One region of the Pseudomonas sp. MBLB4123 genome, then DNA from elsewhere that is predicted to be linked to it. Evidence: predicted binding sites of a transcription regulator. Region 1 holds the regulator's gene; the other holds the start of a gene.
The links. Region 1 encodes sigma-54, which starts transcription at its own class of promoters, with help from an activator protein. Its sites were predicted from a motif close to ANTGGCATNNANNTTGCTNT; they were not measured.

Region 1 (9,329 bases):
ACCGGCGCGTCGCCCAGCAGGGTCGCGGCGAGGATGGGCAGGGCGGAGTTCTTCGCCCCGGAGATGCGGATTTCGCCGTCGAGGCGCACGCCGCCGGTAATGATCAATTTATCCATAGCTATCTCGATGCCTCAGGGGCGCGCGGCCCAATCGGCACGGCTGAAGAATTTCATGCTCACCGCGTGGATGCTGCCATCGGCGATCCAGGGGTTGAGGTGGGCGTAGATCTGCTGCTGACGCTTGACCGGGCTCAGGGCGGCCAGCTCGTCACTGATCAGATTCAGCTGGAAGTTGCAGCCTTCACCTTCAACTTCCACCTGGGTATTCGGCAGTTTGGCCTCCAGGAGGCTCTTCACTTCTAAGGCCTGCATGCGCAACCTCGCTCGGCATATTGATTTACGACAGCAGAGCCTAGGCCTGCGGGCCGAGCATCATACAAAAAATGCCCCGTGCCCGCTAACCCCGCGCGATGGCGGGCTGCCCAGACCTCGCCGCGACTCATTCCTGCAGCGGCAGGATCTCCAGCAACCCGGAGACCTTGGCGATCTCCCGCATGTCCTGAGGCAGGCCGCGCAGCGAGAGGCTCTTGCCGGCCGCCTGGGCATCGCGCAGCAGCGCCAGGAGCAGGGCCAGGCCGACGCTGCTGGACTTCTCCACCGCCGAGCAGTCGAGCACGCAGGCCTCTGCACGGCTGGCGCCGATCAACCGGCCGCCCTGCTCGCGCAGCGCCGGCCCGCTGCGAAAATCCAGCACACCGCTCAGTTGAAGCTCGCCCGCCGCGGCCTCGGCAATGCTCGCCCGGCTCACGACTCTTCCTTGCCCTGGCGGGCCTTGGCCACGGTCTCGGCCCAGGTGTCGATCACCTTGTTCAGGTCGTTGCCATGGTTCTGCATGGACTGGGCGAACTGGTCGCGAAACAGTTTGCCGACGTTGATGCCGTTGATGATCACGTTGCGCATCATCCAGGTGTCGCCCTGGCTGACCATGGTGTAGGACAGCGGGTAGACAGTCCCCTTGCCGTCCTCGATTTCCATGTTCACCGCGGTGCGCTGCGGATTCTGCTTGCCGCTGGCGGGCAGCACGCGGATGTCCTGATTGTTGTATTCGAGCAGGGCGTTGCCGTAGAACTGCATCAGGCTGCGCTTGAAGCTCTCCTGGAAACGGGCCATCTGCTCGGGCGTCGCCTGGCGCGAATAGCGCACGGTCATGACCCCACGGGAAATGCCGTCGACGTCCACCACCGGGCCGAGGATATTGTTCAGCGCCGCATAGAAGGCATCCGGGTTGTCGCGGTACTCCTCCTTGTTGGCCTTGAGGTCGGCCAGCAGGGTATCGGTGGTCTGCTGCACCACTTCGTGGGCGGTGGGCGCGGCCAGGGCGAACAGGGGAAGGGCCGCCAGCAGCGCGAATAGACTGTTACGCAGCATCTTGATCATCACTAGAGCTCTCGTTAGTTGGACTGGTCTTTATTGACCGAATTGAGCAGGAACTTGCCGATCAGGTCCTCCAGCACCAGGGACGACTGGGTGTCGTAGATGGTGCTGCCATCGACCAGCAACTCCTCGTCGCCACCGACGCTGATGCCGACGTACTTCTCGCCGAGCAACCCGGCGGTCAGGATCGACGCGGTCGAGTCCGCCGGCAGGTTGTCCACCTCGTTGTCCAGCGCCATGGTAACCCGGCCGGTGTAGCTGTCGCGGTCCAGGTCGATGGCCGTGACCTTGCCGATGGTCACCCCGGCCATGGTCACCTTGGCCCGCACGGTCAGACCGGCGATATTGTTGAAGTGCGCATAGACCTTGTAGCTGTGGTCGCCGCTACCCAGGGTCAGGCCACTGACCCGCAGGGCCAGCAACAGCAGCGCCAGCAGGCCGGCGAGCAGGAACAGGCCGACACCTATCTCCAGTGTGCGGTTTTGCATCAGAAGTCTCCAAACATCAAAGCGGTCAGAATAAAGTCCAGGCCCAGCACCGCCAGGGAGGCGTAGACCACGGTACGGGTCGTGGCACGACTGATGCCTTCGGACGTCGGCTCGCAGTCATAGCCCTGGAACACGGCGATCCAGGTGACGACGAAGGCGAAGACCAGGCTCTTGATCACCCCATTGAGCACGTCCTCGCGAAAGGCCACGCTGTTCTGCATGTTGGACCAGAAGGAGCCCTCGTAGACGCCGAGCCAGTCGACGGCGACCATCGCGCCGCCCCAGATGCCGACCACGCTGAAGATCATCGCCAGCAACGGCATCGAGATGAAACCGGCCCACAGCCTCGGCGCGATGATGTACTTGAGCGGGTCGACGCCGATCATGGCCAGGCTGGACAGCTGCTCGGTGGACTTCATGTTGCCGATTTCCGCGGTCAGCGCCGAGCCGGCCCGCCCCGCGAACAGCAAGGCGGTCACCACCGGCCCCAGCTCGCGCAGCAGGGTCAGGGCCACCATCTGCCCGACCGCCTGCTCCGAGCCGTAGCGGGCGAGGATATTGAACCCCTGCAACGACAGCACCATGCCGATGAAGATGCCGGAGACCACGATGATCGCCAGGGACATCACCCCCACCGAGTACAACTGTTTGATCAGCAGCTGCAGCGGGTTGCCCGCGGTACCGCGCCCGAATATCGCATGCAGGAGAAACAGACTCGAACGGCCGAGACTGGCCAGCACGTCGAGCCCGGCTCGACCGAACAGGCGAACGCGCTCGAGTGGAGATGTCTTGCGCATCAGCGCCCCCCCAGTAGATCGTCGCGGTAGCTCACCGCCGGATAGTGGAAGGGCACCGGACCATCCGGCGTGCCCTGCATGAACTGACGCACCCGCGGATTATCCGACTCCATCAGCTCGGCCGGAGTGCCCTGGCCCAGCACCTGGGTATCGCCGACCACATAGAGGTAGTCGGCGATGCTCGCGGTTTCCGCCAGGTCGTGGGACACCAGGATGCTGGTGATGCCCAGGGCATCGTTGAGCAGGCGGATCAGCCGCACCAGCACGCCCATGGCGATCGGGTCCTGGCCGACGAAGGGTTCGTCGTACATGAGGATCTGCGGGTCCAGAGCGATCGCCCGGGCCAGCGCCACGCGCCGCTTCATGCCGCCGGACAGCTCATCCGGCATCAGCTCGAAGGCGCCGCGCAGACCGACGGCCTGCAGCTTCATCAGGACGATGTCGCGGATCATCTCCTCGGGCAGCTTGGTGTGCACGCGCAGCGGAAAGGCGACGTTCTCGAACACATCGAGATCGGTGAACAGCGCGCCGCTCTGGAACAGCACGCCCATCTGCTTGCGCATGTCGAACAGCTCGCTGCGCGAGAGCGTGGGCAGGTTCACCCCGTTGACCCAGACCTCGCCCTGGCTCGGCCTGAGCTCGGCGGCGATCAGGCGCAGCAACGTGGTCTTGCCGCAGCCGGAGGGCCCCATGATGGCCGTGACCTTGCCGCGCGGAATGCGGATATCCACATTCTTGAAAATATCCCGGTCGCCCCGCCGAAAGCTCACGCCTTTCAGCTCGACCGCGTAGTGATTGTCGGCGCTCATCTGGACTCCTTGCGAACAGCCTCCCTGGTAGACGCCCTGCCCCGCTCCGGGGACACCACGCCAGCCGGACGGGCCGAAACAGCCGCACACTATATCACCGGGCAATTGCCGCGCCCAAGCCACAGGCGGCTCGATGCTGCGGCACTGAGACGGCGACCACAGGATTCGAGGGTGAGCCCGCCACACTTTCCCGCTATAATCGCCGCCTTTTTCCTCGGCACGCCTCGACAACGCTATGAATCAACCCAATGAGCTGATCAAGTCCGCCCAGCGGACCATCCGCCTCGAGCTCGAGGCGGTCGAAGAGCTGCTGCAACGGATCGACGGCGATTTCGTTCGCGCCTGCGAGCTCATCCTGGCCAGCAAGGGCCGGGTGGTGGTGGTCGGCATGGGCAAGTCCGGGCATATCGGCAGCAAGATCGCCGCGACCCTGGCCAGCACCGGCACCACCGCCTTCTTCGTGCACCCGGCCGAAGCCAGTCACGGCGACATGGGCATGATCACCCGCGACGACGTGGTGCTGGCCCTGTCGAACTCGGGCTCGACCGCGGAGATCGTCACCCTGCTGCCGCTGATCAAGCGCCTGGGCATCCGCCTGATCAGCATGACCGGCAACCCCGACTCGCCGCTGGCCAAGGCCGCCGAGGTCAACCTGGACGCCCGCGTGCCGAAGGAAGCCTGCCCGCTGAACCTGGCACCGACCTCCTCCACCACCGCCTCCCTGGTGCTCGGCGACGCCCTGGCCATCGCCCTGCTGGAGGCCCGCGGCTTCACCGCCGAGGACTTCGCCTTCTCCCATCCGGGCGGCGCCCTCGGCCGGCGCCTGCTGCTCAAGGTGGAGAACGTGATGCACGCCGGCGCCAGCCTGCCCCAGGTGCAACGCGGCACCTCGCTACGCGAGGCCCTGCTGGAGATGACCCAGAAAGGCCTGGGCATGACCGTGGTGCTGGAGGCGGACGGCCGCCTCGCCGGCATCTTCACCGACGGCGACCTGCGCCGCACCCTGGATCGCGGCCTCGACGTGCGCGAGGCGCGAATCGATGAAGTGATGACCGCCCACGGCAAGACCGCCCGCCCGGACATGCTCGCCGCCGAGGCCCTGAAGATCATGGAAGACCACAAGATCAACGCCCTGGTGGTGGTCGACGCCGACGACCGCCCCATTGGCGCCCTGAACATGCACGACCTGCTGCGTGCCGGAGTGATGTGATGAATCCCGAACTGCAGCAACGCGCCCAGGCGGTGAAACTGGCGATCTTCGACGTGGACGGCGTGCTCACCGACGGCAAGCTGTACTTCCTGGTCGACGGCAGCGAGTTCAAGACCTTCAACACCCTGGACGGCCATGGCATCAAGATGCTCATTGCCTCGGGCGTACGCACCGCCATCATCAGCGGCCGCAAGACCCCGGTAGTCGAGCGTCGCGCCCAGAACCTCGGCATCCAGCACCTGTACCAGGGCCGCGAGGACAAATTGGTGGTGCTCGACGAGCTTCTCGGCGAACTCGGCCTAAGCTATGAACAGGTCGCCTACCTCGGCGACGACCTGCCCGACCTGCCGGTGATCCGCCGGGTCGGCCTGGGCATGGCAGTGGCCAGCGCCGACGGCTTCGTCCGCCAACACGCCCACGGCGTGACCCAGGCCCGCGGCGGAGAAGGCGCCGCCCGCGAATTCTGCGAGCTGATCATGCGCGCCCAGGGCAGCCTCGACGCCGCCCAAGCCGCCTATCTATAGAGCCCACTATGCTGCGCAAACTGCTGAACCTCACCCTGTTCGCCGTCGCCGCCGCCCTGCTGGCCGCCGTCGGCTACTGGAACATCAGCCCCGAGAGCTTCTCCGACAGACCGGCACGGGCCGGCACGGACAACGCCATCGATTTCTACGTGATCGGCGCCAACACCCTGCAGTACCAGGCCGACGGCAAGCTGCACTACGAGATGACCACCAGCAAGCTGGAACACATCAAGGCGACCGATATCACCCTGCTGAGCGAGCCTAACCTGCACCTCTATCGTGGTACTCAATACCCCTGGAAGGTCCGCAGCGTGCGCGGCGAGGTCGCCCCCGAGGGCAAGGAAGTCGAGTTGATCGACCAGGTGCGCGTCGAGCGCACCGACGCCAAGGGCCGTCCGACCATCCTCACCACCAGCCGCCTGACCGTATTCCCGGAGAAGGAATATGCGCAGACCCAGCAAGCCGTTAGAATCGACGCGGCCAATGGGGTGACCACGGCGCAAGGAATGAAAGCGTACTTGAACGACGGCAGGATGCTCCTGCAGTCCAACGTAAGAGGCCAGCATGAGGTTCGTTAAAACCCTCCCCCTTCTGCTCAGTTTGAGCGCCGCGCTCGGAAGCGCCTGCGCCTGGGCACTGCCATCCGATCGCGAACAGCCGATCCGCGTGCAAGCCGACAGCGCCGAGCTGGACGACAAACAAGGCGTAGCGGTCTACCGCGGCGACGTCATCATCACCCAGGGCACCCTGAAGATCACCGGCGACACCGTGACCATCACCCAGAACGCCCAGGGCGAGATCGAGATCTTCACCTCGGTGGGCAAGCCCGCCTATTACGAGCAGAAGCCGGCCGCCGACAAGCAGATCGTCCAGGCCTACGGCCTGACCATCCAGTACTTCGCCGCCAGCGAACGCATCGTGCTGATCGACCAGGCCAAGGTGATCCAGGAAGGCAACACCTTCGAAGGCGAGAAGATCGTCTACGACACCCGACGCCAGATCGTCAACGCCGGCCGCGCCACCGGCGCCCAGGTGTCCACGCCGCGACCGCGTATCGACATGGTGATTCAGCCGAAGAACAAACCAGCCGACCAGCAGGCGCAGTGATAATGGCCACATTGAAAGCCCAGCACCTGGCCAAGAGCTACAAGGGTCGCCAGGTCGTCCGCGACGTCAGCCTGAGCATCGACAGCGGACAGATCGTCGGCCTGCTCGGCCCCAACGGCGCCGGCAAGACCACCTGCTTCTACATGATCGTCGGCCTGGTCCGGGCCGACCAGGGCCGGGTACTGATCGACGAGCTCGACGTCAGCCACCAGCCCATGCATGGCCGCGCCCGCGCCGGCATCGGCTACCTGCCGCAGGAGGCCTCGATCTTCCGCAAGCTCAGCGTGGCCGACAACATCATGGCCATCCTCGAGACGCGCAAGGAGCTCGATCGCGCCGCGCGGCGCCAGGAGCTGGAAAGCCTGCTGCAGGAATTCCACATCAGCCATATCCGCGACAACCTCGGCATGAGCCTGTCCGGCGGCGAACGCCGCCGCGTGGAGATCGCCCGCGCCCTGGCCACCGCCCCCAAGTTCATCCTGCTCGACGAGCCCTTCGCCGGGGTCGACCCGATCTCGGTCGGCGATATCAAGCAGATCATCCACCACCTCAAGTCCAAGGGCATCGGCGTACTGATCACCGACCACAACGTCCGCGAGACCCTGGACATCTGCGAAACGGCCTACATTGTCAACGACGGTCAGCTGATCGCCGAAGGCAACGCCGACGCCATCCTGGCCAACCAGATGGTCAAAGAAGTCTACCTGGGCCACGAGTTCCGCCTGTAACAGCGGCTTTTCTCGACCGAACAGCAGCTAGCGCTAGGCAAACCACTCGAGACCGGGCATATAATTTGCTTTCCTTGTGGCGCCTCGGCGCCCTGTAGTGGATCGCGCACAGACGCCGGTATAGAAGGTCTGCAATGAAACCATCGCTAGTCCTGAAAATGGGCCAGCAGCTGACGATGACCCCGCAGCTGCAACAGGCCATTCGCCTACTTCAACTGTCTACCCTGGATCTGCAGCAGGAGATCCAAGAGGCCCTGGAGTCCAATCCGATGCTCGAGCGCCAGGAAGACGGCGACGACTTCGACAACTCCGACCCCATGGCCGACGGCGCCGACACCCCATCCTCCGCCGACAAGCAAGAAGAGTCCTATCAGGAAGCCGGCTACCAGGACAGCACGCAGAGCGTGGACAACCTGGAGGACGGCGAGTGGAACGAGCGCATCCCCAACGAACTGCCGGTCGACACCGCCTGGGAGGACGTCTACCAGACCAGCGCCAGCAGCCTGCCGAGCAACGATGACGACGAGTGGGACTTCACCACCCGCACCTCCAGCGGCGAGAGCCTGCAGAGCCACCTGCTCTGGCAACTCAACCTGGCGCCGATGTCCGACAAGGACCGCCTGATCGCCACCACCCTGATCGACTGCATCAACGAGCAGGGCTACCTGGAAGAGAGCCTCGAGGAAGTGGTCGAGGCCTTCGACCCGGAGCTGGACATCGAGCTGGACGAAGTCGAGGCCGTGCTGCACCGCATCCAGCAATTCGAGCCGGCCGGCGTCGCCGCCCGCGACCTGCGCGAATGCCTGCTGCTGCAACTGCGCCAACTCCCCGCCAAGACCCCCTGGCTGAGCGAGGCCCAGCGCCTGGCAAGCGACTACCTCGACCTGCTCGGCAGCCGCGACTACAGCCAGCTGATGCGCCGCACCAAGCTCAAGGAAGACGAGCTGCGCCAGGTCATCGAACTGATCCAGAGCCTCAACCCGCGGCCCGGCTCGCAGATCCAGTCCGGCGAGCCGGAGTACGTGGTGCCCGACGTCATCGTCCGCAAGCACAACGAGCGCTGGCTGGTGGAGCTGAATCAGGAAGCCATGCCCCGCCTGCGGGTCAACCCGCAGTACGCCGGCTTCGTCAAACGCGCCGACTCCAGCGCCGACAACACCTTCATGCGCAACCAGTTGCAGGAGGCCCGCTGGTTCATCAAGAGCCTGCAGAGCCGCAACGAGACCCTGATGAAGGTCGCCACCCAGATCGTCGAACACCAGCGCGGCTTCCTCGACTACGGCGACGAGGCGATGAAGCCGCTGGTGCTGCACGACATCGCCGAAGCCGTGGGCATGCACGAGTCGACCATCTCGCGGGTCACCACGCAGAAATTCATGCACACCCCGCGCGGCATCTACGAACTGAAATACTTCTTCTCCAGCCACGTCAGCACCGCCGAAGGGGGCGAATGCTCATCCACCGCCATCCGCGCGATCATCAAGAAACTGGTGGCCGCGGAAAATGCAAAAAAGCCGTTGAGCGACAGCAAGATCGCTGGTTTACTGGAGGCACAGGGCATTCAAGTGGCCCGCCGCACGGTCGCCAAATACCGTGAGTCCCTCGGTATAGCGCCCTCCAGTGAGCGCAAGCGGTTGGTGTAAGGCGACACTCAAAGGAAGACCGATCAACAGACAGAACCCGACCCCAGCCAAGCCTCCCCCTAAACGGCCTTCGCAATCGGCCCGGGGAGACCCATGCCGGACTCGCTGTCGATGCGTCTTCCACGCCAAGGTGTTCCCGCGGCAGGCTTTACAGCCTGCCTCATAAACACGGCAACAAGGAGAAAGCGGTATGCAAGTCAACATCAGTGGACATCAGCTGGATGTGACCGACGCCCTGCGCGACTACATCGACGAGAAACTCAATCGACTGGAGCGCCATTTCGACAAGATCACCAACGTGCAGGTCACCATGGAGGTCGAGAAGCTCAAGCAGAAGATCGAAGCGACCCTGCACATCGCCGGCGGCGAAGTGGTCGCCAACGCCGAGCATGACGACATGTACGCCGCCATCGACCTGCTCACCGACAAACTCGACCGACAACTCATCAAGCACAAGGAAAAGCAGCTCGAACGCCAGCAGGGCGCCATGGCCCGCTGACCTCGCTCACCTCCCATGATCCGACTCGAAAACATCCTGACCCCCGGCCGTTCCCTGGTGAACGTGCCGGGCGGCAGTAAGAAGCGCGTAC
Region 2 (9,329 bases), 1.4 Mb from region 1:
CACCAGCATCGAGTCGAGCAGGGGCTGCAGGCGATAGGGCACGCCGCCCCAGTGGTGAGCCGTGCGCATCACCAGGGCGGTGAACAGAGCGAACAGCGAGGCGCCGACCAGCAGCTTGAGCAGCAGGCGACTGCGCGCCGCCGTCAGGCCCAGCTCTGGCAGGCTCATCGACGCCCAGGCATAGAGTGCGGCGAGGCTCAGCAGCAGCCCCAGTTCCAGCGGATTGAGCAGCGGCAGGTAGGGCAGCGGCGCGGCCTCACCGGCGCTGAGGACATTGGCCAACCAGAACCAGGCGAGCATCAACAGGGCCAGCGGCAGTGCCGCCAGCACGCGGTATTCGCGCGGGTAATCCGCCAGCGGCCAAGTCCAGCGGCGTGACCGCGCCATCAGCCAGAGGTAGGCGCTGGGCAGCAACGCCCAGCCGAGCCAGCGCCAGGCGTTGTAGTGCTCGGCCAGGGCGAGGAAGCGGTAGCGCAGCTCCAGGGCGATGACCGCCAACAGCAGCCAGCAGCCGAGCACATGGCTGGCGCTGCGGGCACCGGCCGGCAACAGCGGGGCCAGGCGGCGCAGCAGCCAGAAGTGCGCGGCGAACAGCGCCGGCCAGGCCAGCCAGCCGAAATGCGCCGAGGGCTGATAGCGCCAGTGCCAGGCCTGCAGCAGCACCACCGCCGCCACCGGCAGCAGCAGGCCGCCGAGCAGTGCCAGCTCCGGCCACTGCTGGCGCTGCGCCAGCACCCCGGCCAGCAACGCGCTCAGCGCCGCCGCCAGTAACAGGGCCGCACTCTGCAGGCCGCTGCCCTCGACGAAACGCAGCAGCTCGCCGGCCAGCGCCAGGCCCAGCCAGGCCACGCCCCATACCAGCAGCACCGGGGCCAGGGGCAAGCCGAGCCCGTCCAGCAGCGCCGGCGCCTCGCCGCGCCCCCGGACCTGCAGGCGCCAGGCGGCCAGCAGTGCGACCAGGGCCAGGGCCGCGGGCGCCCAGAACTCGGCATGGGCCAGCGGCCACAGGCCATCGCCGCCGCCCCGGACCAGCAGCAGCCGGCTGGCGATCAGCAGGGCCAGGCCACTGGCGAACTGCAGCGCCAGGGCCAGGGCGAAACCGACGCGCCGTTGCAGCCGCTGGCTGAACCAGAGCACCAGCAGCGCGGCGGCGCCCCAGACCGCGCCGCTGCCGGGCAGGACATACGGCTGCATCAACTGGAAACTGCCCAGAGCCAGCAGCAACAGCGCCGCGCCCCCGAACAGCACCCGGCGGTCGATGCCCAGACGCGTCAGGCGGATCGCCCAAAACAGGCCGGCGACCAGCAGCACGGCCAGCAGCGCGGCAGACAACAGCAGCCCGCCGCCCGCCTCGACGCCGAGCCCTGGCACGCCGCCCAGCTGCAACAACAGCAACAGGCCGCCGAGCAGCTTCACGGCGCAGGCTGCCAGCAGCAGCACCCGGGCCTGCAGGCGCAGGCCGAGCAGCAGGGTCAGCAGCCCGGCCACCGCCCAGGCGATGACGCTGCCGGCGACGGCGAAACTCAGCGGCGCCATCAGGTAGAGGAAGGCCAGGCCGGCACAGGCCAGCAGCGACGAGCCGCGCCGCTCCCAGGTGCTGCTGGCCTCGGCAGGCGCCTGGCGCAGCTGCCAGTAGCTGAACGACAGCGCCGCGCCGAGCAGCAGCGCCCCCAGCACCGCGCCGTCGAGCAGCGATTGCACGCCGACGCGCAGCTCGCCCAGGTAGGCCAGCGCCGCGCCGAACTGCAGCAACAGGGCGAAGGCCCGCGCCAGGCCGCGGCGCTGGTGCAGCGCCAGCCAGTAGACGCCGGCGCCCTCCACCGCCCAGGCCGCCGAGGTCCAGCGCGCGTCCAGGCCCAGGGGAATCGCCAGGCTGGCGAACACCACACCCAGGGCCAGGCAGGTTTCCACCAGCAGCAGCGCGCGGCCGGCGGTGCGGCCGGCCAGCAGCCGGGCCAGACTCAGGTAGAGCAGGCCCAGGCCCAGGGCGCTGAAGGCCGCGGCAAACTCGAGGTGCTGCACCAGGGCGAACTGCAGGCCGAAACCGACCAGCGGCGGGCCGAGCAGCACGGTGGCGTCGAGGTAGTCGCCCTGCCCGGCCGACCAGCGCAGCAGCTCGCCGCGCTCGCTCGGCGCCTGCGCCGCCTCGCGCAGCTTGCGCCGGGCGAACAGCAGGCCGATGGCCAGGTACATCAGGAAGAACAGCCAGAGGAAGGGCGCGGTGCTCCACAGCAGCTCCGGGGTATAGGCCCGCAGCCCCCAGGCCAGGCCGATACTGAAGGTGCCGACGAAGCCGATCAGGTTGAGCAGGCGCCAGGCCTTGAACCAGGCGATGGCCAGAATGCCGGCGTTGAGCAGGGCGAAATAGCCGAACAGGGCCACATGATCGCCGCTGCCGGTGGAGGTCAGGATGGGCGCGACGAAGCCGCCGAGGGCTGCCGCGGCAGCCAGGCCCAGGGCGTTCTGCGCCACCGCGAGGATGGCCGAGCTGCAGGTCACCAGCACCAGCAGCGCCAGGGCCAGGCCCGCGGGCAGCAGCGGATGTAGGCGCATTGCGGCAAATACCGTGAGGTACAGCACGCCGACGCCCGCCCCCTGCAACACCAGGGCATAGCCGGGGTTACGCCGGCGCAGCCACCAGCCCAGGCCGAGCAGGGCGATGGCACTGGCGGCGACGCCGGCGTAGCGCAGCTCCACCGGCAGCACCAGGCCCTCGGTGGCGTAACGCAGGAGAAAGGCCAGGCCGAGGAACAGCAGCAGCACCCCGACCCGCAGCAGGGTGTTGCCCCCCAGCAGCCAGGCTTTGGCCTTGGCCAGTGCGCGCTGGAACACCGAGGGCTCGCGCGCCGGCCGAGCCCAGCCGGCATCGCCGTCCGTTGCCATGGCCGCCCCCTGGCTCGCCGCCGCATCGGCCTCGGCCGGTGCCGGCCCGATTTCGGCGGCCTGCGGCTCTATGTCCAGGGTCCACTCCGGCGCCCCGGGGACAGACTCCGCCGCCGCGACAGGCTCCGGCTCGGCCGCGGCTGCAGGCGCTGGCGCCTGGCCGTCCGCCTGGGCCTGTTCGACCCTGAGCAGGCGCTCATGGATCGCCGTGGTGCCGCGCTCGAAACGTTCGGCGAACCCCTCCAGCCGCGTCGCCAGCTCGGCGTTCCGCCGGGCCAGCGCCTGCAGCCTGAAGGCCTGCCCCAGGCTCAGGCCCAGCAGGCCGCCCAGCAACGCGGCGCCGAGCGACTCCCCGGCCAGGGTTCCCAACACCAAACCCACCAGCATGAAGATCCATTGCATGCAGCATTTCCCGATCCGCTAGAAATGTTCAGCCGCCGCACCGAGCCTACGGCACCGCTCGCGGCGCCGCTCAGTATAGGTAGCGGCTACTCAGGGAGACGCCCGCCCCGGGCACAGCGGACACAAGTCTGGCACCGACGGCAGGTTGAATCGACCAACCGGCAGAAGTCTGTTCACATTTTCATCAACGCCGCTATCATCGCCCACCGCCTCGCCAACGCACAGCCAACGCCATGAAGAACAACCTGATCGCCGCCGCCGAACTCGACCGCCTGGATACCTGGGCCAAATACAGCGCCGACATGTGCCACAGCTGCATGTCCAGCTGCTGCACCCTGCCGGTGGAAGCGCGCATCGGCGACCTGATCCGCATCGGCGTGGTCGACGAGTTCGAGCGCGGCGAGCCGGCGAAGAACATCGCCAGGCGCCTGCAGAAAGAAGGCATAGTCGAGCGTTTCAACCAGAAGTCGGGGGTCTTCACCCTGGCGCGCATGAGCAACAACGACTGCCTCTATCTCGATCGCAAGTCGCGCCTGTGCACCATCTACGACAAGCGTCCGGACACCTGCCGCAACCACCCCAAGGTCGGCCCGCGCCCGGGCTACTGCGCCTACAAGCCGAAACCCTTGAAGTAGCTAACCAGAAAAGACAAAGCCCCCGCCGGCTCACACCGACGGGGGCTTTTTCATTGCAGCCAGGACTTAGCCCTTGCTGGCGCGCTTGCGGTCGTTCTCGTTGAGGAACTTCTTGCGCAGGCGGATCGACTTCGGCGTCACTTCCACCAGCTCGTCGTCATCGATGAACTCCAGCGCCTGTTCCAGGGTGAACTTGATCGGCGGCACCAGCTGGATGGTTTCGTCCTTGCCGGAAGCGCGCATGTTGTCGAGCTTCTTGCCCTTGGTGGGGTTGATCACCAGGTCGTTGTCGCGGCTGTTGATGCCGCACAGCTGGCCTTCGTAGATGTCCTGGCCCGGCTCGAGGAACAGCTTGCCGCGGTCCTGCAGGGTTTCCAGCGAGTAGGTCAGCGCCTTGCCGGTGGCCATGGAGACCAGCACGCCGTTCTGGCGGTGGGCGACTTCGCCCAGCTTGATCGGGCCGTAGTGGCTGAAGGTCGAGGTGAGGATGCCGCTGCCCGAGGTCATGGTCAGGAAGGCGTTACGGAAACCGATCAGGCCGCGGGCCGGCACGGTGTACTCGAGGCGAATGCGACCCTTGCCGTCCGGCACCATGTTGGTCAGATCGCCCTTGCGCAGGCCCATCTGCTCCATGACCGGCCCCTGGTGCTGCTCCTCGATGTCGATGATGACGTTCTCGTAGGGCTCCTGCTTGACGCCGTCGACCTCCTTGATCACCACTTCCGGACGGCCCACGGCCATCTCGAAGCCTTCGCGGCGCATGGTTTCGATCAGTACCGACAGGTGCAGCTCGCCGCGACCGGAGACCTTGAACTTGTCGGCGCTGTCGCCTTCCTGCACGCGCAGGGCGACGTTGTGCAGCAGTTCCTTCTCCAGACGCTCCTTGATGTTGCGGCTGGTGACGAACTTGCCTTCCTTGCCGCAGAACGGCGAGTCGTTGACCTGGAAGGTCATGGACACGGTCGGCTCGTCCACCGACAGCGGCGGCAGGGCCTCGACGTTGTTCATGTCGCACAGGGTGTCGGAGATGTACAGCTCGTCCATGCCGCTGACGCAGACGATGTCGCCGGCCTGGGCCTCGGCGACTTCGACGCGCTGCAGGCCGGAGTGGCCCATGATCTTCAGGATGCGGCCCTGACGCTTCTTGCCGTCGGCGCCGATGGCCACCACCGGGGTGTTGGTCTTGACGCTGCCGCGGGCGATGCGGCCGATGCCGATGACGCCGAGGAAGCTGTTGTAGTCCAGCTGGGAGATCTGCATCTGGAACGGGCCGCTGACGTCGACGTTCGGCGCCGGCACGTGGTCGACGATGGCCTGGAACAGGGCGTCCATGTGGTCGTCCATGGCCTCGTGGTCCATGCCGGCGATGCCGTTCAGGGCGCTGGCGTAGACGATCGGGAAGTCCAGCTGCTCCTCGGTGGCGCCGAGGTTGTCGAACAGGTCGAAGATCTGGTCGATCACCCAGTCCGGACGCGCGCCGGGACGGTCGATCTTGTTGACCACGACGATCGGACGCAGGCCGGCCTTGAAGGCCTTCTGGGTGACGAAGCGGGTCTGCGGCATCGGGCCGTCCTGGGCGTCGACCACCAGCAGCACGGAGTCGACCATGCTCATCACGCGCTCGACCTCACCACCGAAGTCGGCGTGGCCGGGGGTGTCGACGATGTTGATGTCGTAGCCCTTCCACTTCAGCGCGGTGTTCTTCGCCAGGATGGTGATGCCACGCTCTTTTTCCTGGTCGTTGCTGTCCATCACCCGCTCGTTTTCCAGCTCCTTGCGGTCCAGGGTGCCGGACAGGCGCAGCAGCTTGTCTACCAGGGTGGTCTTGCCATGGTCGACGTGGGCGATGATGGCGATGTTGCGTAGATTTTCGATCACTTTTGTATCTCGATCAGAGGATTCGGTGTGCCGCGTATTCTGGGCGGCGAGTATGAACAAACAGGGTGTCGGCGCGGCCGACGGTCGGGGGGGCGATGGCGGATGCTGCCGCCATTCAGCCCGGGGGTCTTATGTCGGACGATAAACGCGCACATTGGCATGCCCCTCGCTCAACAGGTGGTGGGCATGCAGGCGGCTCATCACCCCCTTGTCGCAATACAGCAGGTATTGGCGCGCCTCATCCAGCTCCTTGAACTTGCTGTTCAGGGCGTAGAAAGGCAGCGCCTGCACCTCGATGCCGGGCAGCTCCAGCGGCTCGTCCTCGACGGCATCGGGGTGGCGGATGTCGATCACCACGTGGCCGGCCAGGGCCTCGCCGACTTCCTCGACTTGCACGTCCTTGCCCAGCTCGTCGATCACCTTGTCGATCGGCAGCAGGGTGGCGCGCTCCAGGGCGCGCTCGAGGATGGCCATGTCGAACTGGCTCTCCTCGTACTCGATGCGCGCCGGCTTGGCCTTGGTGGTCGGGTTGACCGAGATCACCCCGCAGTATTCCGGCATGTGCTTGGCGAACTCGGCGGTGCCGATGGCATAGGCGGTGTCGATGATGTCCTGCTTGTGGCTGGCGATCAGCGGGCGCAGCACCAGCTTGTCGATGGCCGAGTCGATCACCGTGAGATTGGGCAGGGTCTGGCTGGAGACCTGGGAAATCGCCTCGCCGGTGACCAGGGCGTCGATCTGCAGGCGCTCGGCCATGCGGCTGGCGGCACGCAGCATCATGCGCTTCAAGATCACGCCCATCTGGCTGTTGTCGACCTTGCCGAGGATCTCGCCGAGCACCTCCTCGAACGGCACGCTGATGAACAGCACGCGATGGGAACGACCGAAGCGCTGCCACAGGTAGTGGGCGACTTCCATCACCCCCAGTTCGTGGGCCCGGCCGCCGAGGTTGAAGAAGCAGAAATGGCTGAGCAGGCCGCGGCGCATCATCTGGTAGGCGGCCACCGTGGAATCGAAGCCGCCGGACATCAGCACCAGGGTCTGCTCCAGCGAGCCCAGCGGGTAGCCGCCGATGCCGTTGTGCTGGCGGTGGACGATGAACAGGCGCTGGTCGCGGATCTCCATGCGCACCTCGACCTCGGGCTGTTTCAGGTCGATGCCGGCGGCGCCGCACTGCTGGCGCAACTGGCTGCCGACATGGCGCTCGACGTCCATGGAGGTGAAGCTGTGTTTGCCGCCGCGCTTGCAGCGCACGGCGAAGATCTTGCCCGGCAACTGGTCGGCGAAGTGCAGCTTGCACTTGTCCAGCACGTCGTCGAGATCACCCAGGGGGTACTCGTGCACTTCCAGGAAATGGATCAACCCCGGGGTGCAGCGCAGCCGCTCGATCATCTCCTGCAGCGCCTTCGCCTCGGTGACCGCGGTCTCCACTTCCAGGTTGTCCCAGACGCCATTGACCACCAGCTGCGGGTCGAGATCGCGCAGCACCAGGCGAATGTTCTTGGCCAGCTGGCGGATGAAATGCTTGCGCACCGGCCGGCTCTTGATGGTGATTTCCGGGAAGACTTTAACGATCAATTTCATGAAGGCAGCGCGCGCCGAGGAGGCCGAAAAAACAGGGGCGCGGATTATAGCGGAAATTGCTCAGACTTTGATCAAAAAACCCGCACGGGTCTCGCGGCGCACTATTTTGGTGCCATCGCAAAATAGACAGCATCAAAATGGTGCAAAAATACCCTCCAGCTTGCCGCGCAGCCCCCGCCAGCACTGAGTTTCAGCCTTCCAGCCCATTCCGGGGCACTGGCATGCAATTTGCTCCCTTGTGAGGCAGGTTGTCCTGGCCGACTATCGCGCCGGGCTTCACCGAACTATCGAGGGCTCACCGAAACGAGCCTTATCCACCTGGAGGACAGCATGTCGAAGTCGATTCAACTGATTAAAGAACACGACGTGAAGTGGGTTGACCTGCGCTTCACCGACACCAAGGGCAAGCAGCACCACGTCACCATGCCGGCGCGCGACGCCCTGGACGAAGACTTCTTCGAACACGGCAAGATGTTCGACGGCTCCTCCATCCACGGCTGGAAAGGCATCGAAGCCTCCGACATGATCCTGATGCCGGTCGACGAGACCGCCGTACTGGACCCCTTCACCGAAGAGCCGACCCTGATCATCGTCTGCGACATCGTCGAGCCGAGCACCATGCAGGGCTACGACCGCGACCCACGCTCCATCGCCAAGCGCGCCGAAGAGTTCCTCAAGACCACCGGCATCGGCGACACCGTGTTCGTCGGCCCGGAGCCCGAGTTCTTCATCTTCGACGAAGTGAAGTTCAAGTCCGACATCTCCGGCTCGATGTTCAAGATCTACTCCGAGCAGGGCTCGTGGATGACCGATCAGGACGTCGAAGGTGGTAACAAGGGCCACCGCCCGGCCGTCAAGGGCGGTTACTTCCCGGTTCCGCCGTGCGACCACGACCACGAAATCCGTACTGCCATGTGTAATGCCATGGAAGAAATGGGCCTGGTCGTCGAAGTGCACCACCACGAAGTGGCCACTGCCGGCCAGAACGAAATCGGCGTGAAGTTCAACACCCTGGTCGCCAAGGCCGACGAAGTTCAGACCCTGAAGTACTGCGTGCACAACGTCGCCGACGCCTACGGCAAGACCGCCACCTTCATGCCCAAGCCCCTGTACGGCGACAACGGCTCGGGTATGCACGTGCACATGTCCATCTCCAAAGATGGTAAGAACACCTTCTCCGGCGAAGGCTATGCCGGCCTGTCCGACACCGCCCTGTACTTCATCGGCGGCATCATCAAGCACGGCAAGGCGCTGAACGGCTTCACCAACCCGTCGACCAACTCCTACAAGCGTCTGGTCCCGGGCTTCGAGGCCCCGGTCATGCTGGCCTACTCGGCGCGCAACCGCTCCGCCTCGATCCGCATCCCCTATGTGTCGAGCCCGAAGGCCCGCCGCATCGAAGCGCGCTTCCCGGACCCGGCTGCCAACCCCTACCTGTGCTTCGCCGCCCTGCTGATGGCCGGCCTGGACGGTATCCAGAACAAGATCCACCCTGGCGATGCGGCCGACAAGAACCTGTACGACCTGCCGCCGGAAGAAGGCAAGCTGATCCCGCAGGTGTGCGGCAGCCTGAAGGAAGCCCTGGAAGAGCTGGACAAGGGCCGCGCGTTCCTGACCAAGGGCGGCGTGTTCTCCGACGACTTCATCGATGCCTACATCGAGCTGAAGAGCGAAGAAGAGATCAAGGTGCGCACCTTCGTGCACCCGCTGGAATACGACCTGTACTACAGCGTCTAACCCCGCTGCGCGCCGCCCCGGCGGCGTGACGCCCAAGGCCCCGTCCGGCTTCAGCCGGCGGGGCCTTTTTTGTGGGCGGCAATCACAGCGCGAAGGCCTCGGGCTTGCCAGCACGGCGCACCGGTGCAACGCTTAGCGGCACGACACCCGGGAGATTGGCCATGCGCCTCATGCTCGCCTGCCTGCTGCTGGTCCTGACCCTGCCGGCCA

Region 2: a site for sigma-54 is predicted at 7,598-7,617, ahead of glnA (glutamate--ammonia ligase). Genes of this name have one in related genera too.

Annotation. Positions count from the first base shown of each region.
Region 1 is NZ_CP196711.1:4,326,516-4,335,844, reverse strand. It holds gene murA (UDP-N-acetylglucosamine 1-carboxyvinyltransferase) at 1-116, opposite strand, end outside; gene ACSX1C_RS20120 (BolA family protein) at 132-371, opposite strand; gene ACSX1C_RS20115 (STAS domain-containing protein) at 499-807, opposite strand; gene ACSX1C_RS20110 (MlaC/ttg2D family ABC transporter substrate-binding protein) at 804-1,436, opposite strand; gene mlaD (outer membrane lipid asymmetry maintenance protein MlaD) at 1,451-1,921, opposite strand; gene mlaE (lipid asymmetry maintenance ABC transporter permease subunit MlaE) at 1,921-2,718, opposite strand; gene ACSX1C_RS20095 (ATP-binding cassette domain-containing protein) at 2,718-3,527, opposite strand; gene ACSX1C_RS20090 (KpsF/GutQ family sugar-phosphate isomerase) at 3,763-4,737, shown strand; gene ACSX1C_RS20085 (KdsC family phosphatase) at 4,737-5,261, shown strand; gene lptC (LPS export ABC transporter periplasmic protein LptC) at 5,270-5,839, shown strand; gene lptA (lipopolysaccharide transport periplasmic protein LptA) at 5,826-6,368, shown strand; gene lptB (LPS export ABC transporter ATP-binding protein) at 6,371-7,096, shown strand; gene ACSX1C_RS20065 (RNA polymerase factor sigma-54) at 7,231-8,739, shown strand; gene hpf (ribosome hibernation-promoting factor, HPF/YfiA family) at 8,930-9,238, shown strand; gene ptsN (PTS IIA-like nitrogen regulatory protein PtsN) at 9,254-9,329, shown strand, end outside.
Region 2 is NZ_CP196711.1:2,958,719-2,968,047, forward strand. It holds gene ACSX1C_RS13620 (DUF2339 domain-containing protein) at 1-3,285, opposite strand, end outside; gene ACSX1C_RS13625 (YkgJ family cysteine cluster protein) at 3,519-3,920, shown strand; gene typA (translational GTPase TypA) at 3,987-5,798, opposite strand; gene thiI (tRNA uracil 4-sulfurtransferase ThiI) at 5,928-7,382, opposite strand; gene glnA (glutamate--ammonia ligase) at 7,713-9,119, shown strand; gene ACSX1C_RS13645 (DUF4124 domain-containing protein) at 9,281-9,329, shown strand, end outside.